DNA from 4 places in the Streptomyces sp. NPDC044002 genome. Region 3 is predicted to be linked to each of the others. Evidence: riboswitches for the same ligand, from Rfam matches in the RefSeq annotation. Region 3 holds a riboswitch; each other region holds the start of a gene.
What was found. Region 3 has a riboswitch for cobalamin ahead of AC07A6_RS17220 (energy-coupling factor ABC transporter permease). Riboswitches for the same ligand answer to the same signal wherever they lie in the genome.
Positions count from the first base shown of each region.

Region 1: linked by a shared signal. The riboswitch ahead of AC07A6_RS24295 (ribonucleoside-diphosphate reductase subunit alpha) and the one ahead of AC07A6_RS17220 (energy-coupling factor ABC transporter permease) in region 3 are both predicted to bind cobalamin.
Region 2: linked by a shared signal. The riboswitch ahead of AC07A6_RS02725 (ABC transporter substrate-binding protein) and the one ahead of AC07A6_RS17220 (energy-coupling factor ABC transporter permease) in region 3 are both predicted to bind cobalamin.
Region 4: linked by a shared signal. The riboswitch ahead of AC07A6_RS10285 (prenyltransferase/squalene oxidase repeat-containing protein) and the one ahead of AC07A6_RS17220 (energy-coupling factor ABC transporter permease) in region 3 are both predicted to bind cobalamin.

Region 1 covers NZ_JBWKEZ010000034.1:73,932-81,514, reverse strand. Annotated here, with positions in the region: gene AC07A6_RS24320 (GntR family transcriptional regulator) at 1-139, shown strand, start outside; gene AC07A6_RS24315 (carbon starvation CstA family protein) at 269-2,500, shown strand; gene AC07A6_RS24310 (YbdD/YjiX family protein) at 2,497-2,694, shown strand; gene AC07A6_RS24305 (Uma2 family endonuclease) at 2,749-3,333, opposite strand; gene AC07A6_RS24300 (GNAT family N-acetyltransferase) at 3,412-3,906, shown strand; adenosylcobalamin-variant (AdoCbl-variant) riboswitch at 3,971-4,047, shown strand; gene AC07A6_RS24295 (ribonucleoside-diphosphate reductase subunit alpha) at 4,206-6,602, shown strand; gene AC07A6_RS24290 (ribonucleotide-diphosphate reductase subunit beta) at 6,602-7,583, shown strand, end outside.
Region 2 covers NZ_JBWKEZ010000002.1:255,793-263,375, reverse strand. Annotated here, with positions in the region: gene AC07A6_RS02735 (hypothetical protein) at 120-566, shown strand; gene AC07A6_RS02730 (magnesium and cobalt transport protein CorA) at 563-1,831, shown strand; cobalamin riboswitch at 1,869-2,006, shown strand; gene AC07A6_RS02725 (ABC transporter substrate-binding protein) at 2,042-3,031, shown strand; gene AC07A6_RS02720 (FecCD family ABC transporter permease) at 3,028-4,047, shown strand; gene AC07A6_RS02715 (ABC transporter ATP-binding protein) at 4,044-4,820, shown strand; gene AC07A6_RS02710 (LysR family transcriptional regulator) at 4,833-5,726, opposite strand; gene AC07A6_RS02705 (LysR family transcriptional regulator) at 5,812-6,702, opposite strand; gene AC07A6_RS02700 (LysR family transcriptional regulator) at 6,788-7,583, opposite strand, start outside.
Region 3 covers NZ_JBWKEZ010000020.1:12,011-19,593, reverse strand. Annotated here, with positions in the region: gene AC07A6_RS17235 (energy-coupling factor ABC transporter ATP-binding protein) at 1-471, opposite strand, end outside; gene cbiQ (cobalt ECF transporter T component CbiQ) at 462-1,211, opposite strand; gene AC07A6_RS17225 (energy-coupling factor ABC transporter substrate-binding protein) at 1,215-1,574, opposite strand; gene AC07A6_RS17220 (energy-coupling factor ABC transporter permease) at 1,574-2,272, opposite strand; cobalamin riboswitch at 2,302-2,529, opposite strand; gene AC07A6_RS17215 (flavodoxin family protein) at 2,648-3,367, shown strand; gene AC07A6_RS17210 (AMIN-like domain-containing (lipo)protein) at 3,395-3,907, opposite strand; gene AC07A6_RS17205 (SsgA family sporulation/cell division regulator) at 4,003-4,413, opposite strand; gene AC07A6_RS17200 (hypothetical protein) at 4,643-4,957, opposite strand; gene AC07A6_RS17195 (L-serine ammonia-lyase) at 5,150-6,532, opposite strand; gene glyA (serine hydroxymethyltransferase) at 6,759-7,583, opposite strand, start outside.
Region 4 covers NZ_JBWKEZ010000010.1:13,940-21,522, forward strand. Annotated here, with positions in the region: gene AC07A6_RS10265 (ABC transporter ATP-binding protein) at 1-526, opposite strand, end outside; gene AC07A6_RS10270 (energy-coupling factor transporter transmembrane component T) at 523-1,713, opposite strand; gene AC07A6_RS10275 (hypothetical protein) at 1,718-2,662, opposite strand; gene AC07A6_RS10280 (prenyltransferase/squalene oxidase repeat-containing protein) at 2,659-5,472, opposite strand; cobalamin riboswitch at 5,794-5,932, shown strand; gene AC07A6_RS10285 (prenyltransferase/squalene oxidase repeat-containing protein) at 6,031-7,443, shown strand; gene AC07A6_RS10290 (DUF4430 domain-containing protein) at 7,444-7,583, opposite strand, start outside.

The sequences.
Region 1 (7,583 bases), on a different contig from region 3:
CACCGACGTGGGCCTGCCGATGCTGATGCTCTCCCGGCACTCCCTGGACGCCGACGGGGAACCAGTCGAATGGGTGCGATCGGTATATCGCGGCGACCGTTACAAATTCGTGGCCCGCCTCCAGCGACCCGCCACGTGATCAGCTGTTGACTGCCCACGGCCCTCGGTAGACGCTCGTACCGCTATGCGGACGGGGGCTTACTTTCACCGGTCAAGCCCCCGTAGATTCCGTGCGTTTACGCAAATGATCAACGAGGGGACGAGGATCATGCCGGAACCGGGAGCAACAGGGACAGAAGCGGCGGGTCAAGGCGGCAGTCCGGGCTCTCCCTCTTCTTCGGGGAAGGCCTCCCCGCAGTCGATCGCCGTCTGGGTGGGCGTGGCCCTCGTCGGGGCCCTCGGCTGGGGCGTGCTCGCACTGTCCCGGGGCGAGGAGATCTCGGCCGCCTGGCTGCTCGCCGCCGCGCTGGGCTCGTACGCCATCGGCTACCGCTTCTACTCCCGCTTCATCGCCACCCGCGTCCTGCGGCTCGACAAGACGCGGGCCACCCCCGCCGAACGCCTCGACAACGGTGTCGACTTCCACCCCACCGACCGGCGCGTGCTCTTCGGCCACCACTTCGCCGCCGTCGCCGGCGCCGGCCCCCTGGTCGGCCCGGTGCTGGCCGCACAGATGGGCTACCTGCCGGGCACCATCTGGATCGTCGCGGGCGTCATCTTCGCCGGCGCCGTCCAGGACATGGTGACCCTGTTCTTCTCCACCCGGCGCGACGGCCGCTCCCTCGGCCAGATGGCCCGGGACGAGATCGGCCCCGTCGGCGGCGCCGCCGCCCTCGTCGCCGTGTTCGTCATCATGGTCATCCTGCTGGCGGTGCTCGCACTGGTCATCGTCAACGCGCTGGCGCACTCCCCCTGGGGTGTCTTCTCCATCGGCATGACCATCCCCATCGCCCTCTTCATGGGCGTGTACCTGCGCGTCCTGCGGCCGGGCCGGGTCACCGAGGTCTCCGTCATAGGCGTCGCGCTGCTGCTCCTCGCCATCGTCGCCGGCGGCTGGGTCGCCGACTCCTCCTGGGCGAGCACCTTCACCCTGGAGAAGGAGACGCTGGTCATCTGGATGGTCGTGTACGGCTTCATCGCCTCGGTGCTGCCGGTGTGGCTGCTGCTCGCGCCCCGCGACTACCTGTCCACCTTCATGAAGGTCGGCACCATCGCCCTGATGGCGGCCGGCGTCGTCATCGCGATGCCGACGCTGAAGATGCCCTCGGTCACCGACTTCGCCACGCGCGGCGACGGCCCGGTCTTCGCCGGGTCGATGTTCCCCTTCGTCTTCATCACCATCGCCTGCGGCGCCCTGTCCGGCTTCCACTCGCTGGTCGCCTCGGGCACCACCCCGAAGATGATCCAGAAGGAGACCCAGGTCCGGGTCATCGGCTACGGCGCCATGCTCACCGAGTCGTTCGTCGCCGTCATGGCGGTGATCGCGGCGAGCATCATCGAGCCCGGCCTCTTCTTCGCGGTGAACTCCCCCGGCGGCGTCATCGGCGCCACCGTCCAGACCGCCTCGAAGGCCGTCACCGACTTCGGCTTCGCCATCACCCCGGAGGCCCTCGCGCAGGCCGCGAAGGACGTCGAGGAGGCCAGCCTGCTGTCCCGTACGGGCGGCGCGCCGACCTTCGCACTCGGGATGTCGGAGATCTTCTCCTCGGTCATCGGCGGCGCCGGGATGAAGGCCTTCTGGTACCACTTCGCCATCATGTTCGAGGCCCTGTTCATCCTGACCACCGTCGACGCCGGCACCCGCGTCGGCCGGTTCATGCTCCAGGACACCCTCGGCAACGTGCACAAGTCCTTCAAGGACGTCAGCTGGAAGCCGGGCGTGTGGCTCGCCAGCGCCGTCGTCGTCGGCGGCTGGGGCTACTTCCTGTGGGTCGGCGTCAAGGACCCGCTGGGCGGCATCAACCAGCTCTTCCCGCTGTTCGGCATCGCGAACCAGCTGCTCGCGGCGGTCGCCCTGGCCGTCTGCACCACGCTGCTGGTCAAGTCCGGGCGGCTCAAGTGGGCCTGGGTCACGGGCGTCCCGCTGGCCTGGGACGTGGCGGTCACCCTCACCGCGAGCTACCAGAAGATCTTCTCCGACGACGTGAAGGTCGGCTTCTTCGCGCAGCGCGACAAGTACCAGACCGGCATCGACGCCGGGAAGGTGCTGCCGCCCGCCAAGAACATGGACGACATGCACACCGTGGTCACCAACGCCACGGTCGACGGGGTCCTGTCGGCGCTGTTCGCGGTGCTGATCGTCATCGTGCTGGTGGACGCGGCCCGGGTCTGCCTCAAGGCCGTCCGCAGCCCGGAGTCGGTCCGCCTCTCCGAGGTGCCGTGGACCGAGTCGAAGATCATCGCCCCGGCCGGGCTCATCGCCACCGCCGAGGAGAAGGCCGAGCTCGCGGCCGCCGGCCTCGACGGGAGCGGGGGCAAGGCCAAGGAGCCCGTCGCGTGAGCGGGGTGCGCGGGGCGCTAGCGAAGGCCCGGTTCTACGTACGGGAGTTCTCCGGCGAGGCCGCGTACGACCGCTACGTGGCGCACGCCCGCTCGCACGACCCGGACGCCGAGGTCCTGACCCGGCGCGCCTTCGAACGGGCCCGCACCGACGCCCGCGAGGCGGACCCCCGCGAGGGCTTCCGCTGCTGCTGAGGAACCAGAAGGGCCCCGCCGGACCGTCCGACGGGGCCCTTCACATGCGCCGGGTCAGCGCGCCCAGTCCTTGAGGACTTCGGTCTGGAGAGTGATGCCGACGGGCTCGGGGAGGGCGATCTCCGTGCCGTACGGCACGATGTGGATGCTCTTGTACTCACGGCCGACGGGCTGGCTGTAGACGGAGACCTCGCACTTGGCCCGATCGATCAGCAGGTACACGGGAATGCCCGTCTCCGCATAGGCGCGGGGCTTCTCGACGTGGTCCCGCCGACGGGTGTCGGAGTCCCACGAGGTCACCTCGACGGCCATGAGGATCGGCTCGGGTTCGACCCAGTCGCCCTGGCCGACGAACGCGTCCTCGTGCGCCAGGACCCCGTCCGGAATGGCACGGCCCTGTCGGTACGGTTCCACCTTGATCCCCTGCCCCGGATGCAGGAACAACTCGGGCCGGGACTGCATGCAGATCTTCAACAGCCACTGGATGATCCGCCCGTGGTCCCCGTCCGGCATGGCCTTGCTCCTGATGACCCCGTCGATGAATTCCAGCCGTGTCCCCACCCGCTCCCGGGCGGCTATCCGCGCGACGGCTTCGAAGTCCTCAGTCAGCATGTGGGGCCGGTCTGTCATCACGGTCATGCCTCGCTCACCTTCCATCGACGGTGCTCCTTCGACGATAGCGCCGACCACCGACACCCGTCCGGCACACTCGGCGGCATGGACTTCGAGATCAGAACGGCGCGGGCCGACGAGTACGGGCGGCTCGGGGCGATCACCGGAGCGGCCTACAGCGGGGACGGGCTGCTGGACCTGAACGAGGACGACACCTACCTGAACGTCCTGCGCGACGTCGCCGGACGGGCCGGCGACGGGGAGGTGCTCGTCGCCGTGGAGGACGGCCGGGTGCTCGGCGGCGTGACGTTCGCCGCACCCGGCAGCCGGCTCGCGGACGTGGCCGGACCGCAGGAGGCCGAATTCCGGATGCTCGCCGTGGCCCCCGAGGCGCGCGGCAAGGGCGTCGGGGAGGCCCTCGTACGCGCCTGCACCGAACGGGCCCGCGCCCAGGGCCTCAGAGCCCTCGTGCTGTCCACCCAGCCGGCCATGCTGGGCGCCCGGCGGATCTACGAGCGGCTGGGCTTCGTACGCACTCCGGAGCTCGACTGGTCGCCCATCCCGGCCCTGAAACTGCTGACCTACCGTCTGGAGCTGTAGCCGGGCCGACACAACATGTGGTGGGTCGCGCACGGGCGGCCCCCCACATGTATGCTCATCCTCGCTGTCGCCGCAGGGGAATCCGGTGCGAATCCGGAACTGTCCCGCAACGGTATGAAAAGTCCGAGGACCTGCCGACAGTGCGCCCGGATCGACCGAACCGGGTGCCGACCACGTCCGGGCCTCGCGGTTGGGCCGGTGGACGCCATGCGGTGTGTACGCGATCCCGTCGCGCCCGCATGCGCCTCCCCGCGCCCCGATCCGCCGATGACCGGGCCGAGCGAGGGAGAGCTCCCGCCGTGACCATCGCGCCTTCCGCACCGCGCGCCGAGTCCGTTTCTGGCGACACCACCGAAGGCCCGGGGGCCGCGCTGCTGCGTACTCTCACCGAGCTGACCGCCGACCTCCCCGACACCGACCCCGGCCGGGTCGCCGCCGCCGCCCTGCGCGGCCGCAGCGCCTCCGCCGACGAGGCCGAGCTGCGCGGGCTGGCCACCGAGGCCGCGGCGGGCCTGATCTCCGAGGACCCCGCCTACTCCCGGCTCGCCGCCCGCCTGCTGACGCTGGCCGTCGCCGACGAGGCCGCCGGCCAGGGCTCGACCTCCTTCGCCGAGTCCGTCGCCGTCGGCCACCGCGAGGGCCTGATCGCCGACCGCACCGCCGAGTTCGTCGCCGCCCACGCCGCCCGCCTGGACGCCCTGGTCGAGCACGCGCTCGCCGAGGGCGCGGACGACCGCTTCGGCTTCTTCGGCCTGCGCACCCTGCACAGCCGCTACCTGCTGCGCCACCCGATCACCCGCCAGGTGATCGAGACCCCGCAGTACTTCATGCTGCGCGTCGCCTGCGGCCTCGCCGAGGACGAGTCCGTCCAGGCCGTCGAGGAAGTCGCCTCGCTGTACACCCTGATGAGCCGCCTGGACTACCTGCCGTCCTCCCCCACGCTCTTCAACTCCGGCACCCGCCACCCGCAGATGTCCTCCTGCTACCTGCTGGACTCCCCGCTGGACGAGCTGGACTCGATCTACGACCGCTACCACCAGGTGGCGCGCCTGTCGAAGCACGCCGGCGGCATCGGCCTGTCGTACTCCCGCATCCGCGCCCGCGGTTCGCTGATCCGCGGCACCAACGGCCACTCCAACGGCATCGTGCCGTTCCTGAAGACCCTCGACGCCTCCGTCGCCGCCGTGAACCAGGGCGGCCGCCGCAAGGGCGCCGCCGCCGTCTACCTGGAGACCTGGCACGCGGACATCGAGGAGTTCCTGGAGCTCCGCGACAACACCGGCGAGGACCAGCGCCGCACGCACAACCTCAACCTCGCCCACTGGATCCCGGACGAGTTCATGCGCCGCGTGAACGCCGACGCCGACTGGTCGCTGTTCTCCCCGGCCGACGTCCCCGAGCTGGTCGACCTCTACGGCGACGAGTTCGACGCCGCCTACGTCAAGGCGGAGGCGGCCGGCCTCGCCAAGAAGACCATGCCGGCGCGCGACCTCTACGGCCGCATGATGCGCACCCTCGCGCAGACCGGCCAGGGCTGGATGACCTTCAAGGACGCCTCCAACCGGACCGCGAACCAGACCGCGCTGCCCGGCACCGTCGTCCACTCCTCCAACCTCTGCACCGAGATCATCGAGGTCACCAACGACGGCGAGACGGCCGTCTGCAACCTCGGCTCGGTCAACCTCGGCGCGTTCGTCGCCGACGGGGACATGGACTGGGCCCGCCTGGACGAGACCGTCCGCACCGCGGTGACCTTCCTCGACCGCGTCGTGGACATCAACTTCTACCCGACCGAGCAGGCCGGCCGCTCCAACGCCAAGTGGCGTCCGGTGGGCCTGGGCGCGATGGGCCTCCAGGACGTCTTCTTCAAGCTGCGCCTGCCCTTCGACTCGGCCGAGGCGAAGGCCCTGTCCACGAAGATCTCCGAGCGCATCATGCTGGCCGCGTACGAGGCCTCCTGCGACCTCGCCGAGCGCTCCGGCCCGCTCCCGGCCTGGGCCGAGACCCGCACCGCGCAGGGCGTCCTGCACCCGGACCACTACGAGACCGAGCGCCACTGGCCCGAGCGCTGGGAGGCCCTGCGCGCCCGCATCGCGCAGACCGGCATGCGCAACTCCCTGCTGCTGGCCATCGCCCCGACGGCGACGATCGCCTCGATCGCGGGCGTGTACGAGTGCATCGAGCCGCAGGTCTCCAACCTCTTCAAGCGCGAGACCCTCAGCGGCGAGTTCCTCCAGGTCAACGGCTACCTGGTGGAGGACCTCAAGCAGCTCGGCGTGTGGGACGCGCAGACCCGCGAGGCGCTGCGCGACTCCTCCGGCTCCGTCCAGGGCTTCGGCTGGATCCCGGCCGAGATCCGCGAGCTGTACCGCACGGCGTGGGAGATCCCGCAGCGCGGCCTGATCGACATGGCGGCGGCCCGTACGCCGTACCTGGACCAGAGCCAGTCGCTGAACCTGTTCCTGGAGACGCCCACCATCGGCAAGCTCAGCTCGATGTACGCGTACGCCTGGAAGCAGGGCCTGAAGACCACGTACTACCTGCGCTCGCGCCCGGCGACGAAGATCGCCCGCGCCGCCTCCGGCGCGGCCGCCGTCCCGGCCGCGGCCACCCCGGCCCAGCTGCCCCAGGCCCTCGACGCCGAGGCGCTGGCCTGCTCCCTTGAGAACCCCGAGTCCTGCGAGGCCTGCCAGTAATGAGCTCCACCGAGAAGAAGAACCTCCTCGACCCGGGCTTCGAGCTCACGCTCCGCCCGATGCGCTACCCGGACTTCTACGAGCGCTACCGGGACGCGATCAAGAACACCTGGACGGTGGAGGAGGTCGACCTCCACTCCGACGTCGCGGACCTCGCGAAGCTGACGCCAGCCGAGCAGCACATGATCGGCCGTCTGGTCGCGTTCTTCGCGACGGGCGACTCGATCGTGGCGAACAACCTGGTCCTGACGCTGTACAAGCACATCAACTCCCCGGAGGCGCGCCTGTACCTGTCGCGCCAGCTGTTCGAGGAGGCCGTGCACGTCCAGTTCTACCTGACGCTGCTGGACACCTACCTGCCCGACCCGGACGACCGCGCGGCGGCCTTCGACGCGGTGGAGAACATCCCGTCGATCCGCGAGAAGGCGCAGTTCTGCTTCAAGTGGATGGACTCGGTCGAGAAGATCGACCAGCTGGAGACGGCCGCCGACCGCCGCCGCTTCCTGCTGAACCTGATCTGCTTCGCCGCGTGCATCGAGGGCCTGTTCTTCTACGGCGCCTTCGCGTACGTGTACTGGTTCCGCTCGCGCGGCCTGCTGCACGGCCTGGCGACCGGCACCAACTGGGTGTTCCGGGACGAAAGCGCCCACATGAGCTTCGCCTTCGAGGTTATCGACACCGTCCGCAAGGAGGAGCCGGAGCTCTTCGACGACGCGCTCCAGCAGCAGGTCACCGACATGCTGAAGGAGGCCGTCGAGGCGGAGCTGCAGTTCGGCCGCGACCTGTGCGGTGACGGCCTGCCGGGCATGAACACCGACTCGATGCGCGAGTACCTGGAGTGCGTCGCCGACCAGCGCCTGGTGCGCCTCGGCTTCCCGCCGGTGTACGGCTCGCAGAACCCGTTCTCCTTCATGGAGCTGCAGGGCGTCCAGGAGCTGACGAACTTCTTCGAGCGCCGCCCGTCGGCCTACCAGGTCGCCG
Region 2 (7,583 bases), on a different contig from region 3:
GCCGGAGGTCCTCCCGCGGCCCGGCCGTCCTCCGGCAGAGGTCATTTCCACGGATCGAGGCACCCGCGGCACCGCCGATCGGTACATTGCGTGGTCCACGCAATCGCCGGGGAGGAAGCATGCTGACAGAGGCGCTGGCGGCGGTGGCCGCGTCGTGCGCTACCGCAGTGATCCAGGCTGCCGGGACCGACGCCTGGGCGGGTCTCCGGCACCGCCTGGCGGCCCTGATGGGCGACGGCGACGTCCAGCGGGCCGCCGCTGAACTGGAGCGGCTCGAACGGACGGCCCAGGTGATCGCCGACGCCCCGCCCGAACAGTCCGCCCGGATCCGCATCCTGCAGGAGGGGAGCTGGCAGGCACGCCTCGAAGACCTGCTGGAGTCCCGGGCGGGAGCGGCGCGGGAAGCGGTGGCCGAGGAGCTGCGCGGCATCGTCGCGTCCCTGAGCGAGGGCGGGGCCTCGACGCACAAGACCTGGAGCGGCGACGTCCGCCAGGTCGCCAAGGCGTCCGGCCAGGCGCGCGTGTACCAACTCGGCCAAGGCGAAATGAACATCTCGGGATCATGAACACGGAAGAATCGCGCAGCATCAGCGTCAACATTGAGGCGGCCGACGACAGCCGCGTCTACCAGGTCGCCCAGGGGAACATGTTCATCGGACGGGACCCCGTCGAGGTGACGGCCCGGAAGCTGGCGGCCCTGCCGGTCTCCAAGGCGGCCGAGATGCTCGGAGAGATGTCCGCGGAGGAGCGCGCCTCGGTCGTCGCGACCATGGAAACCGGTCCGGCGGCGGCACGGATGGCGCTCCTGGAATCGTCGGTGGCAGTGGACGTCCTGTTGTCCATCGACGAGCTGCTCGCCGTCGAACGGCTGCTGGCCATGGACGCGGTGAGCGCCCGGCGCCTTGCGCTGGCGGCACCGCAGACGTGGTGTACGGGGCTCTTTTCCAGACTGACGTTGGAACAGACGCTCCGACTGGTCGGAGAACTCGACGGAGGGGGGAAGTTCACCTTCCAGCTCGACGTCCTGGAGGGCTTCGCCACACGTCTCCCCACCGATGTCATGACCACCCTGCTGTCATCCGGCGGAATGCCGCCCGGGACGGCCGCACGCGTCCTGCGGGCAGTGACCGGCCAGGAGTTCGTCACCTGGCTGCTGATCGGCAATCCGAGCGCCCGGCTCGCGCTCCTCGACCACATGCCCCTCGAATTCCTCACGACCGCCGTCGTCGCCCTGTGGGAACCGCCGGAGGAACTGCGCCTCCTGTGTACGGCCAAGGGCGTCGGCCTGCCACAGGTCGCCGACGTCCTGAGCGCGCTGCGGCCGCACCGGCTGGTCGAGCTGGTCACCGGTTCCGACCTCGGATTCGGCGTCTACGAGGCGTTCTCGCCCGACACCCGGGTCGGTCTCCTCCGGTACATGGACGACCGGCGGCTGGCCGACCTCCTGCAGCGCTACGAGGAGGGGCCCCTCGTGGAACGCGTTTCCGGGATGCTGCTGGCGGACGAGTTCAGCGGCAGGGCCCATCACGTCCACCGCCATCTGGCGGCCGCACTCGTCGTGTCGACGATCGACGCCGACCACCTGCTGGAGTCCCTTCCGCGCCATCAAGCCGCCGCCGTCTGGGACTCCCGGTGGGCCCACGGCGTGGCCCGCACCCTCGAAACCTACGACGCCGACGCCGGGTACGGGGAACTGAAGCAGCTCCCGCAGATGCGGAAGGCGGAGGTCGTCTGGCACTTGTCCGCGGAGCTCCGGGCTCGGCTGCGGGACAGGGCGGACAACCTCTCCGACGACCAACTGCTCCGCGACGGGGGACGGCCGCTCTCCTGAGTCCGTCACCACCCCTTCCGGGCGTGACGACCGCATCTGGCAGACTTGGCCGGGTTGTCCCGGCGGTGCAGGACAGGAAACCGGTGTGAATCCGGTGCGGTCCCGCCACTGTGACCGGCCGCCGCGTGCGCGTGGGGGCCGGGAGTCAGACACTGACGCACCGCCTCTTCACTTCGACCGGGGACGAGGATCCCCCGGAGAGGCCTCACCATGTCGCGTGTCCGCGCCGCCGTGCGCTCCTTCCTGCCCTTCGCCCTTGTCGTGCCGCTCGCCGCCTGCGGCGGGCCGTCCGGGGCCGAGGGGCCCGGAGCCGGGGCGCAGGCCGCGCCCGGGTTCCCGTACACCGTCACCAACTGCGGTGTCAGCAGCACCTACCAGGCGCCGCCCGAGCGCGCCGTCACCATGAACCAGCACGCCACCGAGATCATGCTCGCCCTCGGACTCCAGGACCGGATGGCCGGCACCGCCTACCTCGACGACTCCGTGCTGCCCGCCTACCGGCCCGCCTACGACAGGATCAAGGTGCTGGCGAAGGAGTACCCGTCGAAGGAGGTGCTGCTCGGCGCCAACCCCGACTTCGTGTACGGAGGTTACGCCAGCGCCTTCGACAAGGGGCAGGGCCGGGACCGCGAAACGCTGGCCAAGGCAGGCATCGGAACCCGGCTGAGCGTGGAGTACTGCACCCAGGGACCGGTCGGGCTCCAACAGCTGAAGACCGAGATCACCGAGGTCGCCCGGACCTTCGGCGTGCCCGAGCGCGGCGAGGCGCTCGTGCGGGAGGAACAGCGGCGCGTCGACGCCGTCACCGCACGGGTCAAGGACCGGGCCCGGCCGTCGGTCTTCGTCTACGACTCCGGCGAGGCCTCCGCCTTCACCTCGGGAGGCAGCGGCATCGGCAACGAGATCGTCTCCCTCGCCGGGGGCGCGAACGTGTTCGCCGACCTCAAGGACACCTTCGGCGACGTGCCGTGGGAGAAGGTCATCGAGCGCGCGCCCGAGGTCGTCCTCATCTACGACTACGGCGGCACCACCGTGGAGGCCAAGAAGCAGCGCCTGTTGAACGACCCGGCGCTGGCGGAGGTTCCCGCCGTCAAGAACCGGCGGTTCGTGGTGCTGCCGCTCTCCTCCGCCGTGCTCGGCGTGCGCGTCGCCGACGCCGTCGAGTCCCTCGGCCGCCAGCTGCACCCCGACGCCCCGTGAGGCGCGGGCTCCCGCTGGTGCTGCTCACCGCCGCGCTCGCCGTCTCGATGGTGGCCGGGCTGGCCCTGGGGGCCGTACGGATCCCGCCCGGCCAGGTCCTCGACATCGTCCTCGGCGGGCCCGGCGCACGAGGGGCCTTCGCCTCCATCGTCTGGGACGTGCGGATGCCGCGCGTCCTGCTCGGAGCCGTCGTCGGGGCCGGGCTGGCCGTGGCCGGAGCCGTGCTCCAGGCCCTCGTGCGCAACCCGCTCGCCGACCCCTTCCTGCTCGGGGCCTCCTCCGGGGCCTCGACGGGGGCGGTGCTGGTCATCGTGTCCGGCGCGGGCGCTGCCGGAGCCGTGGGCGGGGCCGGGCTGCCGGCCGCCGCCTTCGCCGGGTCCATGGCCGCACTCGTCGCCGTCTACGCCCTGGCCCGCCGCGGCGGAACCATGACCACCGGCCGGCTGATCCTGGCCGGGGTCGCCGTGCAGTACATCCTGTCCGCGCTGACCAGCCTGATCCTCGTCCTGTCAGCCAAACCCGACCAGCTGCGCACCGCCCTGTTCTGGACCCTGGGCGGTCTCGGCGCGGCCCGCTGGGACGAACTCGCCCTGCCGGCCGCCGCGCTGATCGCCGGCACCGCCGCGCTCACCGCCCTGGCCCGGCCGCTGGACCTGCTGCTCGCGGGGGAGGAGGGCGCGCGCACCCTCGGCCTGGACACCGGCCGCTTCCGGGCGGCCGTGTTCGTGCTCACCTCCCTCGTGGTCGGGGTGCTCGTCGCCTACAGCGGGGCCATCGGCTTCGTCGGCCTGATGGTCCCGCACGCCGCCCGGATGGCCGTCGGCGCCGGCCACCGGGCACTGCTGCCCGTGGCCGCGCTCGCCGGGGCCGTCTTCCTGGTCCTGGCCGACCTGGTCGCCCGTACCGCGGCGGCCCCCGAGGAGGTCCCGGTCGGGGTGGTCACCGCGCTGGTGGGCGGGCCGTTCTTCCTGTGGATGCTGCGCCGCACCAGCCGCACCGAGGGGGTGGCGGGATGACGCGCCGACCGGCGGAACTCACCGTCGAGGCCCTGCGTTACGCAGTGGACGGGCACACCCTGCTGCACGGCGTCGACCTCACCGCCCGCCCCGGCGAGACGGTCGGCGTGGTCGGGCCCAACGGCAGCGGCAAGACCACCCTGCTGCGCTGCGTCTACGGCACCCTGCGGCCCACCGCCGGCCGGGTGCTCCTCGACGGGGCCGACGCCGCGGCGCTCGGCGCCAAGGAGCGGGCCCGGCGGGTGGCGGTGGTCCCGCAGGACGCCACCGGCACCTTCGGGCTGACCGTCCGCGAGGTCGTCGCCATGGGCCGCAGCCCCCACAAGCGCTTCTGGGAGCAGGACGGCCCGGAGGACCGGCGCCAGGTGGCCGGCGCGCTGGAGCGGGTCGGCGCGGCCGGCTACGCGGAGCGGCGCTTCGAGGAGCTCTCCGGCGGCGAGCGCCAGCGTGCCCTCGTCGCCCGCGCCCTCGTCCAGGAACCGGGCCTGCTGGCCCTGGACGAGCCGACGAACCACCTCGACATCCGCTACCAGCTGGAGGTGCTCGGCCTGGTCCGCGGCCTGCCCGCGACCGCCCTCCTCGTCCTCCACGACCTCAACCTCGCGGCCTCCTTCTGCGACCGGCTGTACGTCCTGTCGGCCGGCCGGGTCGTCGCAGCGGGAACGCCGGGCGAGGTACTGGACGAAGCACTGCTGGCGGAGGTCTACGGGGTCCGCACCCGCGTCGGGACCCACCCGACGACGGGCGCCCCCAGCATCGTCTACCTGCCGTGACCGGCCGGCCCCTCAGAGGGACATCGTCCCGAGTTCGCCGGCGATGCGTACGAAGGACCGGACCATCGGGCTGTCGTTGTCCGAGCGCCACACCAGGCCCCAGCGCAGCTTCGGGGCGTCGTGGAGGGGGAGGTAGGTGATGTCGGGCCGCACATGGAAGCGGGTGACCTGGGAGGCGAAGGAGTGGACGGCCTCACCCGAGGAGATGATCATGAAGAGTGAGTCCAGATCACTGGCGAAGCAGAAGTTCCGCTCGATCGTCCGGCCGCTGGGCGTGTAGAAGGGCATGAACGCGTCCTGCCAGTAGTCGGGCTGCAGCGACTCCCCGCCGATCACGCCGTGGTCGGCGAACACCTCCAGGGACACCGAGGACCGGACCGCCAGCCGGTGGTCGGCCGCCACGGCCGCGACCCGGGGCTCCTCGAAGAGCACCGGGCCCACGGTGAGATCCGGTTCCTCGACGGGAAGCCACGCGAGCAGCAGGTCCGCCTCGCCCCTGCGCAGCGGCCCGAACGGATCGATGAACCCGTTGTAGCGGAGCCGTATCCCGCACGTCGGGTTCAGGGAGCGGAACGCGTCCCAGTAGGGCCGCAGCTCCTGTGCGTTGGACACCAGCAGGTTGATCCGCAGGACGTCCGTCTTGCCTTGTGCGGTGAGCCGGGCCCGGTCCATGCTCGCCTTCAGCCCCCGGAAGACGGGGAGCAGGTCGTCGCGGAGCTGCTCGCCGACGGGTGTGAGCCGTACCTGGCGGCTGGTCCGTTCGAAGAGTTCGGCGCCGATGGACCGTTCCTGCTTCTTGATGGCCTGGCTGACCCTGGCCGCCGATACGTGCAGCCGTTCGGCGGTCCGTCCGAAGTGCAGCTCCTCCGACAACGTCAGGAAGATCTCGATGTCGCGCAGTTCCACGCGCCCCACGTCCCCGTTTGCTCAGTAACTCCGGCCCGGTCAGCGGTGCATGACCAGGCGTTGATCGTCGATTCGTCCGGATTCCCTACAGCGACATCGTCCCGAGTTCGCGTGCGAGGCCCGCGAAGGCCCGCACCATCGGGCTGTCGTTGTCCGACCGCCAGACCAGGCCCCAGCGCAGGAGCGGCGTGTCGCGGACCGGGATGTAGGTGACGTCGGGCCGGACGTAGAAGCGGGTGACCTGGTTGCCCAGGAGGTGGATGATCTCCCCGTCGGCGACCAGGGTGTACAGCTCGTCCAGTGTCGTGACCAGGAACTTCCGTTCGATGGTACGACCGCTGGGCGCGGTGAACGGGACGAAGGCGTCCTCGAAGTAGTCGGGCTGCGGTCCGTCCGGACCCACGATTCCGTGGTCCGCGAGCGCTTCCAGGGTCAGCGAGGAGCGGCCGGCCAGCCGGTGGTCATTGGCCACCAGCGCGACCCTGGGCTCGTCGAACAGCACCGGCCCCACAGTCAGATCGGGCTCCTCCACCGGGAGCCACGACAGCAGCAGGTCGATCTCGCCGCGCCGCAGCGGGGCGAACGGGTCCATGTAGCCGTTGTGGCTCAGCCGCAGCCCCCATTGCGGATGCCGCGTACGGAACGCGTCCCAGAAGGGGCGCAGTTCGTGGCCGTTGGTGACCATCAGGCCGATCCGCAGGACGTCCGTCTTGCCCTGTGCGGTGAGCCGGGCCCGGTCCACGCTCTCCTTCAGGCTCCGGAACACCGGCCGCAGATCACCGAGCAGCTGCTCGCCGACCGGGGTGAGCCGTACCTGGCGGCTGGTCCGTTCGAAGAGCTCGGCGCCGATGGACCGTTCCTGCTTCTTGATGGCCTGGCTGACCCTCGCCGCCGATACGTGCAGCCGTTCGGCGGTCCGTCCGAAGTGCAGCTCCTCCGACAACGTCAGGAAGATCTCGATGTCGCGCAGTTCCACGCGCCCCACGTCCCCGTTTGCTCAGTAACTCCGGCCCGGTCAGCGGTGCATGACCAGGCGTTGATCGTCGATTCGTCCGGATTCCCTACAGCGACATCGTCCCGAGTTCGCGTGCGAGGCCCGCGAAGGCCCGGACCATCGGGTTGTCGTCGTCCGACCGCCAGACCAGCCCCCAGCGCAGCACCGGGGCATCGTGGACGTGCACGTAGGTGATGTCGGGGCGCATGTGGAAGCGGGTTACCTGAGCACCGAGGGTATGGATGGCATCACCCGAGGAGATGATCGTGTACAACCCGTCCAGATCCGTGACGGAGAAGTTCCGTTCGATGGTCCGGCCACTGGGCGTATGGAAGGGCGTGAACTCGTGCGACCAGTAATCGGGCTGTAGCGACGGCCCGCCGACCACCCCGTGGTCGGCGAGCACCTCCAAGGACACCGACGGCCGGACCGCCAGCCGGTGGTCGCACGCCACGGCCGCGACCCGGGACTCCTCGAACAGCACCGGGCCCGAGGTGAGGTCTGGTTCCTCCAAGGGCAGCCAGGCGAGCAGCAGGTCGATCTCGCGCCTGCGCAGCGGCCCGAACGGATCGATGAACCCGTTGTGGGTGATCCGCAGGCCCCACTGCGGGTACAGCGAGCGGAATGCGTCCCAGAAGGGCCGCAGTTCGTGGCCGTTGGTGACCATCACACCCATTCGCAGGACGTCCGTCTTGCCCTGTGCGGTGAGCCGGGCCCGGTCCACGCTCGCCTTCAGCCCCCGGAAGACGGGGAGCAGGTCGTCGCGGAGCTGCTCGCCGACCGGGGTGAGCCGTACCTGGCGGCTGGTCCGTTCGAAGAGCTCGGCGCCGATGGAGCGTTCCTGCTTCTTGATGGCCTGGCTG
Region 3 (7,583 bases):
CACCGCGCCCGCGATCGCCGCGCGCTTGCGCTGCCCGTACGACAGCAGGTGCGTCGGGCGGTCCCGCAGCGCGGTGATGTCCAGCGCGGCGAGCGCGGCGTCCACCCGCTCGCGGACCTCCGCCGCCGGCAGCCCCAGGTTCATCGGGCCGAAGGACACGTCCTGCTCGACGGAGGCCGCGAAGAGCTGGTCGTCCGGGTCCTGCACCACCAGCTGCACCGAGGTGCGCAGCCGGACCAGGCCCTTGCGGTCGTAGGCCACCTCGTCCCCGCCGAGCCGCAGCGTCCCCGAGCCGGGCCGCAGGCCCCCGCTCAGCAGCCGCATCAGCGTGGTCTTGCCGCTGCCGTTGCGGCCGAGCAGCACCAGCGCGCGGCCCTCGGCGATGCCGAAGTCCACCCCGGACAGCACGGCCGGGCCGTCCTCGTACGCGTACCCCGCGCCGACCAGCTCCACCAACGGGGTCACAACCACAGCTCCTTCAGTACGAGGGTCCCCGCGACCAGGGCGGTCAGCAGGGCGGCGGACCCCGTCAGGAACCGCCAGGACAGCGCCGCGTCGGGTACCAGCACCCGCAGCGCACCGTCGTAACCGCGCCCCGCCAGCCCCTCCTGGAGCCGGGCCGCGCGGTCGAAGGCCCGGACGAACGAGGTCGCCGCGAGCCCGGCCAGCGAACGCCACACCGCCGCCCGGCCCGCCTGCCCCAGCCGGGCCGCCTGGGCGCGCCGGACCTGGGCCATCGAGTCCAGCAGCAGGAAGCCGATCCGGTACATCACCAGGGCCACGTCCACCACCGGCGCCGGCACCCCGGCCCGCACCAGCCGCGGCAGCACGTCCGAGACCGGCGTCGTGAAGGCGAACAGCAGCACCCCGAGCGAGGCCGCCGAGGTGCGCAGCAGCAGCTCCGCCGCGTGCCGGGGCCCGTCCGGGGCCGGGGCGAGGAACCCGTCCGGGCCGCCCACCGACACCAGCAGCGGCAGCGCACCGGTCACGCAGAAGCCCAGCGGGACCCGGAAGGCCCGCCACAGCTGCCGCCCGGCCACGCCGGCCGGCCCGAGCAGCACGGCCAGGGTCGCGGCGGCCACCAGCGGCCCGCCCGGCCAGGGCGGCAGGCACACCGCGGTGACGGTGAGCCCGAGCCCGAGGAGGGCCTTCTCCAGGGGGTGGCGGCCCCGCCAGCGGCTGGAGTGCGCCGCCACGTCGATCGGCAGCACCGCCTACGACTCCCGGGCCGGGCGGTCCGGCCCGGCCTCGGCGGCCGCGGCCTGGGCGAGGGCCTGCGCCGCGCCCTGGCGGCGGCCCTTGCGGATGCCGAAGTAGTAGGCGAGCACGCCCGCCCCGAGCGCCGCCTGGAGGGCGAACAGCGCCGACTCGACCTCGCCCGAGGGGGGCTCGTACAGCGGGGCGAACCAGGGCTCGTAGTCCGGCTTCAGTTCGGTGATGGCCGCCTCGGCCTGCGCGTCGGCGCCGGCGAACGGCTCCTCCTTGCCGTCGCCGAGCCCCAGCGCGAGCGGGATCACGGCCAGCGCCGCCACCAGGAGCAGCAGCAGGGTGTTGATCTTCGCGTTCCGGCTCATCAGAGGGCCGCCTCCTGCTTCGCCTGAGTGCCGCCGGTCAGCTTCGCGACGCCGAGCCGGACCAGGTCCGACTTGCTGGACTGCATCAGCAGCCGCATCACGAGCACCGTCAGCAGCCCCTCGCTGATCGCGAGCGGGATCTGGGTCAGGGCGAAGATGCCCGCGAACTTCTCCAGGGAGCCGAGGAAGCCGCTCGCCGGGTCGGGGAAGGCCAGCGCCAGCTGGACGGAGGTGACGCAGTAGGTGACCAGGTCGGCGAAGAACGCGCCGAAGAACACGGTCACCATCAGCGGCGCGCCGGACTTCCGCAGCACCCGGTAGACCCCGTAGCCGGCCCAGGGCCCGGCGATGGCCATCGAGAAGACGTTGGCGCCCAGCGTGGTGAGCCCGCCGTGGGCCAGCAGCAGCGCCTGGAAGAGGAGGGTGATCGTGCCGAGCACCGCCATGATCGGGGGCCGGAAGAGGATGGCCCCGAGCCCCGTCCCCGTCGGGTGCGAACAACTGCCCGTCACAGAAGGGATCTTCAGGGCGGACAGGACGAACGTGAACGCACCGGACGCCCCGAGCAGCAGCGTGCTCTCCGGGTTCGCCTTCACCTCGCGGGTGAGCGCGCGGACCCCGTGGACGACGAAGGGGGCGGACGCGGCGCCCCAGGCGGCCGCGTGCAAAGGGGGCAGGAACCCCTCGGCTATATGCATGGGTTGGGAGACCTCTCCAGCACCTCGTGGATGGACGACGCGCCCCGGCCGGTCTCCTGGCTCACGGGTGCTGATGCCCTGGCTCCGCCTTCCCGGGACCGTGCGGTCTCCCGCGCGGGCCCAGTGGCTTCCCGCGGTGGGGGCACCTCCCGGACGGAGTCTGGGGGAGAGAGTGGAGCCGGACTTCCCGATCACAGTGGCGAGGGCCGCACCGGTCTTGCACCGGTTTCCCGAACACCAAGGCCAGACGACCCTAGTCGCCCGCACGGACCGTCACAACCCGGACCGATCCGGCCACCCGGCCACCCGGCCGCGGGCACCCGTACGGGCCAGGCCCGCTGGCCGGGCCGCCGGGCGCGCGGCACGGTGGAGGGCATGGCCGCCGACGACAGCCCCCGCTACGAGGACCTCTCCGCCGTCTACGTCAACTGCACCCTCAAACGCTCTCCCGAGACCAGCAACACCGAGGGCCTGATCGCGCGGAGCCGGGCCGTCATGGAAGCGGCCGGCGCCCGCACCTCGCTGATCCGCGCCGTCGACCACGACATCGCCACCGGCGTCTGGCCGGACATGACCGACCACGGCTGGGAGAGCGACCAGTGGCCGGTCCTGTACAGCCAGATCATGGACGCCGACATCCTGGTGCTGTGCGGCCCGATCTGGCTCGGGGACAACAGCTCCGTCATGAAGCAGGTCATCGAGCGGCTCTACGCCTGCTCCTCCCTGCTGAACGAGCAGGGGCAGTACGCCTACTACGGGCGCGTCGGCGGAGCGCTGATCACGGGGAACGAGGACGGCGTCAAGCACTGCGCCATGAACATCCTCTACAGCCTCCAGCACCTCGGCTACGCCATTCCGCCCCAGGCCGACGCGGGCTGGATCGGCGAGGCCGGCCCCGGCCCCTCCTACCTGGACCCGGGCTCGGGCGGTCCGGAGAACGACTTCACCAACCGGAACACCACGTTCATGTCGTGGAACCTGATGCACCTGGCGGCGCTCCTCAAGCGGGCCGGCGGCATGCCGGCCCACGGCAACCAGCGTTCCCTGTGGGACGCCGGCTGCCGTTTCGACTTCCCCAACCCCGAACACCGCTAGCCGGGCGGCTCCGGGGCCGTCCGCGGGTCAGCAGGTGTTGGGGTGCGGGAAGTCCAGCACGAGCCGCTCGGGCGAGTGCAGGACGGAGGTCTTCCAGGTCGGGGCGGTGTCGAAGGCGGCGCCGAAGGTCACGTACCCCTCGTAGTCGCCGGTCATGGCCATGCCCTTGAGCTTGCTGAGGTAGATCTTCTGGAGCCTGGGCCCCTGGTAGACGTTCTCCCCGGCGTCATTGTGCCCGGCGGCCGGGTGCAGGCGGATCTCCAGGAAGTACTTCCCGGCCAGCGGGACGGGCTGTCCCGACCCGTCGTAGACGAGCTCGGACACGGGAGTGACGGTGACCGGGGGCACGTAGCCCTGGAGGTCGATGACGAGCCGGTCGTACGTGCAGTGCCCGCCCCAGCGGGCATTGACGACGAGCGGCGTCTGGGTGCGGGTGGTCGTGGTGGCGGCGGAGGCCGGCGACGTGGAGAGCGCGAGCCCGGCGGTGAGCAGGGCACCCGTGGCGATGGCCACGATCCGGCGGCGGTGCGGGTGACTCATGGTGTCTCCCCGGTTCCGTGAGACGGGGACTTGCCTGTCATCTCATAAGACAGCGCCGGGCCGCCACCGGTTCCACGGGGCGTGCGCCCGCCGCGTCAGAAGGTCAGCAGCGCGCTCAGCTCGGCATCCAGGTCGTAGTGGCGCTGTTCCTGCCCGCGCGGCACCAGCTCCGTCATCCGCCGGCACAGCTCGCGCACGTCCTTGGCGCGGGCGGAGACCACGCAGCTCTGCTCGCCGTTGCTGAAGCCGAGCAGGACGCGCGGCTCCGTGCCGCTCCAGCGCGGCCAGACCTGTATGTCGCCCTCGCCGGTGGCGCTGTTCTGCCCGTCGAGCAGCAGCTCCCGCGAGAACACCCAGCGGGCGAGGTGCGCCCCGGCGCCCCGGAAGTCCACGGCCACCTCGTACGGGCGGTCCGTGCGGTAGACGAACCGGCCGGTCAGGGGCACGGACAGGGGGGCGGCTTCCAGCCGCAGCGGCAGGAGTCTGTGTTCGGTGATGGTGGCCATCGGCGGCTGCCTCTCGTCGCGCGTGGGTGCTTCCCGCGCCCCTCCCGGCACGCTATCCCCGGCTCGGGTGGGCGGCGCGGGGCCGAAGGTCCCGAGCCACCGGGCCGCAGGGCCTCTTTTCGGCCACAGGGTGCACCGCGGGTCACGTGCCAGGGGCATGCGAAGGGCCCGCCCTCCGGGGGGAGGGCGGGCCCGGTGGCACGCTGCGGCAGGGCCGCGCGGCCGGCCGCTACGGGACCGGGTTGTAGATCAGCGAGTCGTGGTTGTTGGACTGGCCGATCGCGGTGAAGCCGGAGCCGTTGGCCTGGGCGCCGTTGTTCTGGTTCGACGCCCCGAAGCCCGACGCGACCTGCTGCGCGGTGGAGGAGTTGCCGAGGTTGCTGCCGCCGACGCCGCTGCCGAGGATCCCGGCGAGGGCGGCGTTCGAGGCGGTGCCGGCGGCGCCGGCCCCGTTGTCCGCCTGGGCCGTGCCCGTGAAGAGGGCGGCGGCGAGGGGGAGCGATGCGAGCGCCGCCATCACGCGGATGCTGCGGATGCCTGCCATGGTGAAGCCTCCAGTACGCAAAACAGCAAGGGGGTAAGGCGGTTGGCCGACCGCCCGGGGGTGACGCGACGTCGCGTGACCAGATTGGCCTACGTGATCATCGAGAAACCAGCCCGGACCTGCTTCTTCCCTCGCAAGCGTGATCAACTCGGTTGAAACCCCAAACCGGAGATCATTTGCGTATTTCTCGGATCAGCACTCGATGACGTTGACCGCGAGGCCGCCGCGCGCCGTCTCCTTGTACTTGATCTTCATGTCGGCGCCGGTCTCCTTCATGGTCTTGATGACCTTGTCGAGGGAGACCTTGTGGCTGCCGTCCCCGCGCATCGCCATCTTCGCGGCGGTGACGGCCTTGACGGCCGCCATGCCGTTGCGCTCGATGCAGGGGATCTGCACGAGGCCGCCCACCGGGTCGCAGGTCAGGCCCAGGTTGTGCTCCATGCCGATCTCGGCGGCGTTCTCCACCTGCTCGGGGGTGCCGCCCAGCACCTCGGCGAGGGCGCCGGCCGCCATCGAGCAGGCCGAGCCCACCTCGCCCTGGCAGCCGACCTCGGCGCCGGAGATCGACGCGTTCTCCTTGAAGAGCATGCCGATCGCGCCCGCGGCCAGCAGGAAGCGGACCACGCCGTCCTCGTCCGCGCCGGGCACGAAGTTCACGTAGTAGTGCAGGACGGCCGGCAGGACGCCCGCTGCGCCGTTCGTGGGGGCGGTGACGACACGGCCGCCCGCGGCGTTCTCCTCGTTGACGGCCATCGCGTAGATCGTCGTCCACTCGCTGCGGTGCATCATCGGGTCGCCCTCGGTGCGCAGCTGGCGCGCCGTGGACGCGGCGCGGCGCTTGACGCGCAGGCCGCCCGGGAGGATGCCCTCGCGGGACATGCCGCGCGAGACGCAGGACTGCATGACCCGCCAGATCTCCAGCAGGCCCTCGCGGATCTCCTCCTCGGTGCGCCAGGCCTTCTCGTTCTCCAGCATCAGGGAGGAGATCGACAGGCCGGTCTCGTTCGCCAGGCGCAGCATCTCGTCACCGGAGCGGAAGGGGTACTTCAGCACGGTGTCGTCGAGCTTGATCCGGTCCTCGCCGACCGCGTCCTCGTCCACGACGAAGCCGCCGCCCACCGAGTAGTACGTCTTCTCCAGCAGCGGCGCGCCGGAGGCGTCGTACGCGAAGAGGGTCATGCCGTTCGCGTGGTAGGGCAGCGAGCGGCGGCGGTGCAGGATCAGCTGGCTCGGCTCGTCGAAGTCGATCTCGTGGGCACCGCCTATTTCCGCACCCAGCAGCCGCAGCTTGCCGCTCTTGCGGATGCGCTCCACCTCGTCGTCGGCGGTCTCGACGTCCACGGTGCGGGGGGAGTGGCCCTCCAGGCCCAGCAGGACCGCCTTGGGCGTGCCGTGGCCGTGGCCGGTCGCGCCGAGGGAGCCGAAGAGCTCCGCCCGCACGGCGGCGGTCTGGGCGAGGACGCCGTCCTTCTTCAGCCGCGTCACGAACATGCGCGCCGCGCGCATCGGGCCGACCGTGTGGGAGGAGGACGGGCCGATGCCGATGGAGAAGAGGTCGAAGACGGAGATGGCCACTGGCGGACTCCCTTGTCTGCTCGTGGGGTGGAGAGGGGGCAGGGGTGTGATCAAAACGGGGGATGTGCGGATTTTGTCCGGCAGACGAGCGTAACGCGTGGAGATGAACGGTTCGCCTCCCGGACGGGGCCGTCAGGCGTGAGCCGGATCGCGTTCCGGTGCCGGATTCCGGTCATGAAAAGGGCCCGGCCTTGTGGAGAACAAGGCCGGGCCCCCGAAACCGTGCCTAGAGCGACGGGTACAGCGGGAACTTCGCGGCCAGGGCCGAGACGCGCGCCTTGAGGTCGGCGGCGTCGTAGCTCGGCTTCAGCGCCTGCGCGATGATCTCGGCGACCTCGGTGAAGGCCTCGGCGTCGAAACCGCGGGTCGCGAGGGCCGGCGTGCCGATCCGCAGACCCGAGGTGACCATCGGCGGCCGCGGGTCGTTCGGGATGGCGTTGCGGTTGACCGTGATGCCGACCTCGTGGAGGCGGTCCTCGGCCTGCTGGCCGTCCAGCTCCGAGTTGCGCAGGTCGACCAGGACCAGGTGCACGTCGGTGCCGCCGGTGAGGACGTCCACGCCCACGGCCTTGACGTCGTCCTGGACCAGGCGGGCGGCGAGGATCTTCGCGCCCTCCAGGGTCCGCTCCTGGCGCTCCTTGAACTCCGGCGAGGCCGCGACCTTGAAGGAGACGGCCTTGGCCGCGATCACGTGCTCCAGCGGACCGCCCTGCTGGCCCGGGAAGACCGCGGAGTTGATCTTCTTGGCCAGCTCCTGCGTCGACAGGATGACGCCGCCGCGCGGACCGCCGAGGGTCTTGTGCGTGGTGGTGGTGACCACGTGGGCGTGCGGCACCGGGTTCGGGTGCAGGCCCGCGGCGACCAGGCCCGCGAAGTGCGCCATGTCGACCATCAGGTACGCGCCGACCTCGTCCGCGATCCGGCGGAACGCGGCGAAGTCCAGCTGGCGCGGGTACGCGGACCAGCCGGCGACGATCAGCTGCGGCTTGGACTCCTTGGCGAGGCGCTCGACCTCGGCCATGTCGACCTGGCCGTCCTCGCCGACGTGGTA
Region 4 (7,583 bases), on a different contig from region 3:
CCGTGGGGTCCAGTGCGGAGGTGGGCTCGTCCAGGACCAGGATCCGGGGGTGGGAGGTGAGGACGGAGCCGATGGCGACGCGCTGCTGCTGGCCGCCGGACAGCTCGTGCAGGGCGCGGTGGCGCAGGTCGGCCAGGCCGAGGAGGTCGAGGGTCTCCTCGACGCGCTTGCGCATGGTGGCCGGGGGGACGGCCAGCTGTTCCATGGCGTAGGCGAGTTCTTCCTCGACGGTGTCGGTGACGAAGCCGTCGAGGGGGTCCTGGCCCACGACCCCGACGACGTCGGCGAGTTCGCGGGGCGGGTGCTGGGCCGTGTCCCGGCCGTCGACGAGGACGCGGCCGAAGAGGGTGCCGCCGGTGAAGTGCGGGACGAGGCCGTTGACGGCGCCGAGGAGAGTGGACTTGCCGGCGCCGGTGTGGCCGACGACCAGGCAGAGTTCGCCCTCCTCGACGGTGAGGTCGACGTCGCGCAGGACCGGTTCGGCCGCGTCCTCGTACTGGACGGTGACCTGGTCGAAGGTGATCACTTGGGTTCCTCGGTGCGCTGGGGCGGGACGGCCGCACGGGCTGACGCGGTCGGCGGCGGGGCCAGGAAGCCGGCGGTCCCCGCGAGGAGGACCGCGGCGGCCGGCACGAGCGGCAGGGTGGGCCAGCTGAGCGGATAGATGGAGGGGTTGAGCTCGGCCGCGTTGAAGCCGACGTTCGCGAAGAGCAGGACGGCGGAGAGCACGCCGCAGCCGGCGACGGCCCATTCGGGGAAGCGCCATGGATCGGGCCGGTAGCTGGTCCGGGTGATCCGGCGGCCGCCCAGGCGCAGCCCGGCGAAGCACAGCACGGCCCCGGCGCCCATGGCCGGGAGCCCGAGCGGCTTCGGCGCGGTCGCGTCGAGCAGTCCGTACGCCCCGGCGCACAGGCCGCACATGCCGAGCAGCATCAGGGCGCCGGTCAGGCGGCGGGAGCGGCGGGTGGCGGTACCGGCCCGGCCGTAGCCGCGGGAGTCCATGGCGGCGGCCAGGCGCAGGGACCGTTCGAGGGCGTCCTCCAGGACGGGAACGATGACGCCGCGCAGGGCGCGCAGGCCCTTCGGGCGTCCTGCCCGGAGCCGCTTGGCGCGGTGGACGCGCTGCACGCTCTGGACGAGCTGCGGGGCGACGCTGAGGGAGACGGTGACGGCCACCCCCAGCTCGTACAGGGCGCCGGGCAGGACACGGAGGGCCCGTTTGGGGTTGGCGAGGGTGTTGGCGGCGCCGATGCAGCACAGCATGCAGGCGAGGCGGAGCCCGTCCGTCGCCGCGGAGAGCAGGGCTTCCAGGGAAACGGGCCCGCCGAGCTGGATGCCCGCGTACCAGTCGGGCGTGGGGATGCGGGGCAGGGAGAAGAGGAAGTGGTCGCGGGGGGTGATGCCCGTGGCGAAGACCGCGCGGAAGGTGACGCGGATCGTGACGACGGTCAGCGCGAGGTACAAGTAGTACTTGAAGCCGCGGGCCCAGGGCGCCTCGGTGCGTCGCATGGTGATGACGTAGCCGAGGACCGCGAGGACGAGGAAGAGCAGCAGCGGGTTGTTGGTGCGGCTCACGGCGGTGGCCAGTGCGAGGGCCCAGATCCACCAGGCGACGGGGTGCAGGGTGCGCGGCAGGCGGCGGCCGCCCGTGTCCGGCGCGGTGCCGGACGGGGAGGCCTTCGCCGCCTGCGTCGAGGTGGTGGTGCGTGGCACGCCGCTACTCCGTACGACGGCGGCGCGCGGCCGCGTACACGGCCGCGGCGCCGATGAGCAGCACCAGCGCACCGGTGGCGACGGCGGGCAGGTACGAGCCGGCATCGTGCTTCGCATCGGCGGCGGGCGCCGCTTCGACCACCTGGGGGCCGGGCGCGGCCACGGCCGGAGCACCGGACGAGGACGGTGGCGCGGAGGGCGCGGGCGGGACGCTGTCCGAAGGGCTCGCCAGGGCCGGGGGACTTTCCGGTGCCGCGGGGCCGGGCGGCGTCGCCGTCGCCGTCGCTGTCGCCTGCGGGCCGGCCGGAGGCGGGTTCTCCGGCCTGGGCCCGGTGTTGACGTCCGGCGGCAGCGGCGCCGCGGTGCGGGTGTCCTGGGGCGCGGGGACCCCGGTGGGCCGGGTGTTCTTGGCGCGGAGCTGATCGGGGGTGACGGTGGGACGGCCCTCCGTGCCTTCGACGTTCGTGCCGCCGAACATCCACAGATCGACGCTGCCCGGCTTCGGCTTGTAGAGCATGGCGCCCAACTGGCTGTACTCCCAGGCGTTCTGGCCCGGATCGGCGTGCCAGTACGACCAGTAGGCGGACGCCGGCGGGGTCAGGACGCAGTCGTCCTGCTGCGGGGTCGGGTACTGCTTGCCGCCCTGGTGTCCGCTGTAGCCGATCCGGCAGATGAAGGCAGGTCCGTCGTGGCCGGTGCCGGTCGTGGCCCAGCCACCCTGGTTGAGGAGCTCGTGGCCCGTCGTGGGGGTGGTGCCGCAGGAGCGGTAGACGGGGCCGCCCCAGTGGCTGAAGTCCACGGCGAGGACGACCCCCGAAGAGGTGGTGCACTGAGCCATCGGCTGCGGCGCGGCGCCGGCCGGGGCAGCGGTGGCGGCGAAGGCCGCCACCGTCAGCCCCAGCGCGGCGGCGGCCCGGGCGAAGGCGCGCACGGCGCGGTCGCGGCTCATGCTCCCGCTCCCGGCCGGCGGTGGCGCTTCGCGGCACGGGTGACGCCCCAGCCGCCGAGGGTCAGGACCAGCGCGGCCGCGGCGAGCGTGCCGACCCGGGCTCCGGTGGACGCGAGGGGACCGCCACCAGCCCCGGAGCCACCCGCGGAGCCCGTGCCGCCGCCGTTCTCGCCCGGCGTCACGATGACGGGCGAGCCGTTGCCGCCCGAGGTACCACCGGACGTTCCTCCGGAGATGCCGGGCACGGGCTGGGGGGTGGTGCCGGTCAGGTCGCGGGTCAGCGTGCCGAAGGAGATGCCGGTGGCGCCGCCGACGGCCTGGGCGGAGGCGCGGAGGTCGGAGCCGGTCTGGCCGCCCTTGGCCACGTTGAAGCCGCCGTCGCCGTTCTGCTGGCTCGCCAGGAACGCGCGGGCCTTGGCGATCTGGGCGCCGTACTTGGGCGCGTCCAGCGACAGCCCCTGGACGGCCAGGGCCGCGGAGTTGACGGAGTTCCCGGCGGCGCCCGGGAAGCCGCCGTCCTCCTTCTGCTGGGTGGCCAGCCAGGCGAGTGCCTTGTCCACCGCCGCCTGGGAGCCGGCGTCGGGCAGCAGGTCCACGGTCATGGCGGCCATGGCGGTCGAGTCCACTTCGGGGCCGCTGGGTTCGCCGATCAGGCTGACCCAGGCGCCGGACGGGGTCTGGAGGCTCTTGAGGTAGGCGGCCGGATCGGCCGCGGCGGCCTTCTCGCCGGCGCGGAGCTGGGCCATGACACCGAGGGACTGCTTGAAGACGGAAGTGGCGTAGGCGTAGTTGCCCTTGGCCGCGCACTGCTGGACGGTCGAGGTCTTCGCCTGGCAGGTGATCTTCGCGAGGGCGGCGATCAGGTCCTGGCCGCCGAAGTTCCGCGGATCGCGGCCCACGGCCTGGGCGAGCACCGCCGCCTTGCCGATGGAGCCGCCGTTCTCGTACTTGGTGCCCACGAGGGTCCAGTCGTGGATGCCCCGCTTCTGGCCGTCCTTGCCGCCCTTGTCCATGAAGTCGACGATGTTGCGCAGGGCGGCGTTGTCCCCGCCTGTGGCGGCGAGCGCGTACGCGCCGTCGATGGTCAGGCCGTAGTCGGCGAATCCGGATTCGGGCCGGCTCTCGTAGAAGCGGCCTTGGACCAGGCGGGAGGGGGCCGTCAGGTACGCGGCGCCCTTCTGCAGGTCGGGCCCTTCACCGGCCGGCGGTGTGCTCGGGGTAGGTGGCGTGGTCGGGGTGGGTGGAGTGGTGGGGGTAGGCGGCGTGGTCGGGGTCGGCGGTTCGGCCGGCTTGGCGGTCAACGAGACGAGGTCACCGCCGGCGCCCGCGAGGGCAGCCGCCGCGGTGGGGTGGAGCCTCGGCTCGGTGTCGTCCTCGGCGAAGCCGAATCCGCCCGCCGGGAGCTGGTGCCCGGAGAGCCAGGAGACGCCGGCGTCCGCGAACGCCTCGTCGCCGAGGGCGCGCAGCGCCTGGGCGGCCCAGGCGGTGGCGGCCGGGTTGCCGGTCGTCTCGTAGGAGACCGCGGGCCAGGCGCCGGTCGCCAGCTGGGACCGCTTCAGGTGGTTCCGGGCCTTCTGGAGCACCGCCTCGTGGCCGCCGGCCCGCTCCAGGGCCAGGGTGATCAGGCCGGTGGCGCCGGCCTCGCTCTCGCACCCGGGACTGCCGGGCCGGATGAGGACGCTGGTGAATCCGCCGTCCTCGCACTGCAGGGCGGTCAGCCGGGCCACGGAGCCGGGGGGCGGGGTCATACCCGCGTTGACCAGCGCGATCATGGCCATGGCCTGGGCGTCGGCCTGCCCGGTCGTACGGAAGTCGCCCTTGGTGAAGCAGCCTTCGACCGTCTCGCCGTCGCCGATGTCGCGGGGGCAGGCGTACGTGACCAGGTCGCCGAGCAGGTCGTGCCCGCCGAACGCGCGCGGGTCCTTGCCGGTGGCCTCGGCGACCAGCGCGAGCCGGGCCGCGGCGGTGGCGTCCGGGATGCCGTCCCTGCCGGCCGGGTAGGCGTACGCGTCCGTCTGCGCGGGCGTCGCGAGGAAATCGGCGGTCTTCTTCGCCGCCGGGCTCTTGCGGTCGGCCGCCGCGAGGGCGAAGACGGCCTCCGTGGAGAGGAAGTGGTTGGGGGCCGTGGAGCCCTCGTCGACGACGCGCTCCCCGTCCGTCAGCGTCCCGGTGACCCAGCGGGCGGCCGCGGGTACGTCGATGCGTCCGGCCGGCACCCGGGGCGGGGCCATCGGGACGGTGGGGTCGGGGGTGGAGTAGCCGCGGACGTCGTCCGGGGAGAAGGACGGCCTGCCCTTGGTGCCGGCGATGTCCGTGCCGCCGTACACCCAGGCCTCCACGTCGCCCGGCTTCGGGTTCCGGGCCATGGCCCCTTGCTGGCTGTAGGACCACTTGCGCTGCCCGGGCGAGGCCGTCCAGTACGACCAGTAGGCGGTGGCCTGGGGCGTGAGGACGCAGGGTTCCTTGTCGGGGGTCGGGTACTGGGTGCCGGTGCCCTTGCCGATGCGGCAGAGGAAGGCGGGCCCGTCGTGGACGGTGCCCGTCATGGTGAACCCGGCGGTCTGCAGCAGCTCGTAGCCGGTGGTGGGGGTGGTGTCGCAGCCCTTCTCCACCTTGCCGCCGAACGGGCCGAAGTCCACGGCGACGATCGCCCCGGTGGTGGCCGTGCACCGCTCGATCGGGTCGGCCGAGGCAGGTGCCGCTGCGCCGGCGAAGGCCGCGCTCGCGGCGAAGGCCAGCAGCGCCGCCGATACGAGCGACAGCAGCCCCTTGCTTCCCGGGTGTCGCTCTGCTTGCTGTGCGGTCCCCACCACGGCCCCTCGTGTCAGCCGGGCGGACCAGTGCGTGGCAAAGGGCTCCACAGCCCGTGGGGCCACGGGGGAGCCGTTTCGAACCACGCCGTAGTCCGCGACGGCGTTTCTCGCTGCAGAATCCGGCTCCAGGCATTCCGACTCGCCCGGCGGTGCCGGGCCTACGGTTGCGGGTCAGCGCCGGATTTCGACCGGCTTCCCCTGGAGCTGAGTGCTTATCGGTCGGAGTGGACCACGCGGATTGACACACCGTCAAGGTGGTCTGCGTCTCACGCGGCAAGGCACGAGAACCCTCTGACGGATCCACCGCGCATCGGCTGGCAGACCCTTGATCACTCGGGTAGCGTCCTGGGCTGCCACATGGGGGAACCCGGTGCGAATCCGGGGCTGACGCGCAGCGGTGTGGGACGGCAGGGGGCCGTCACCGAGCCCGAATGCCCATCTGGCGAGGCACATCTCAAGCCGTACCACGCGTTCGGACGGCCGCCACCGAGCTCCGGGCTGCCCGCCTGCGAGAGCTGCGGTCGGGTCGGCGTCCCTCATTTCCAGGAGCAGGCCATGTCCCGTATCCGTACCCCGCGCCGCCTCGTGTTCGTGGCGCCCGCCGCGCTCGGCGCGCTCGTCCTGACCACGCTGCCCGCCTCCGCGACCTCCTCGCCCGCGCAGATCGCCACGTCCAGGACGAACGGTGTGAGCTATCTCAAGTCCCTTCAGGCTGCCGATGGTTCGTACGCGGGCAGTGGCCTGTCCAACGAGTGGGCGTTCGGTGCGTTCGCGGCAGCCGGCACGGCCGTCGCCGACGTCTACCCCGGCGGCGACACCACGAAGAACGCGCGCACCGTCTACCGCAACCTGCTGTCGACGGCGGGCTGGCCGCAGGCCTCCCCGGTGGTCACCGACTACGAGCGCGGCACGCTCAACGCCTACGCCGCCGGTATCGACCCGGCGCGCGTCTCGGCCTCCCGCAATCTGATAGCCGACATCTACTCGTACTGGCAGACGGCCGAGGCCGGTTACTTCGGCCCGTCCGGGAACTTCAACGGCACCGTCTTCGCGGCCCTTTCGCTGGGCGGAGCCAAGACCCAGGCCGGAGGTGCCCGGGTACCGCAGGCGCTGACCGACTCGATGGTCACCCGCATCCGTGCCAACCAGCACGTGGACGGCGGCTGGACCTTCAACAAGGCCGAGGGCAACCCGACCGTCCTGAACTCCGCGAGCGACGTCGACATGACCGGTGCGGCCATGGCCGCCCTGTGCGTGTCCGGTGTCCCGAACACCGACGCCGACGTCGTCCAGGCGAAGAACTTCCTCAAGAGCAGGCTCGTCTCCGGTAGCGGCGCGTTCAACTCCCTCTACGGGGTCAACACCAGCTCCAACGGCTGGGGCGTCGCCGGACTGAACGCCTGCGGGTTCAACCCGCAGACGGGTGCTTTCCTCACCGGCAGCGGCAAGACCCCGATCGATTTTCTGATCGCCAATCAGTACAACCCGGCGGGCGGCTTCAAGTACAAGCCCTCCGACACCGCGCCCTCGGCCTACTCCTCCATCGACGCGCTGCGTGCCGTGGCCGGCGGAGGCTTCACCACGGCCCCGCCCGTCCCGGTCACCCCCGGCGCCCCGCAGTGGGTGTCCCAGTCCGCCTTCACGGCCGGTACGGCGACGAAGCTCGCGCTGACGGTCGACGACGGGGCCGGCAGCCTCAAGGTCTGCTCGGTGGCGTTCACGCCGACCGGTACGACCACCACGCTCGGCGACGTCCTCGACGCGGCGGTGACCGCCGCCGCTCCGTCCGGTTGCGTCACCGGCGTCACGCCCTCGTCCGGCACCGGCACCGTCACCGACGTCAACGGCAAGGCCAACAGCGGCTCCGGCACGTGGAAGGTGAGCGTGGACGGGTCCTCGTTCGCCGGCGCCGTCCGCGACAAGGTCGTCAACCTGGGCGACACCATCGCCCTGCGGTGGGGTTCCTGACTAGAAGGACGTCCAGGTGAAGGACACCTGATCGCCGGCATTGAGCTTGAACTGGCAGCCGCCCACCGGCGTGGGGGTGCCGTTGACGGCGATGCTCCAGTAGGCGGAGCCGCCGCCGCTGACGTCCTTTATGGTGTCGA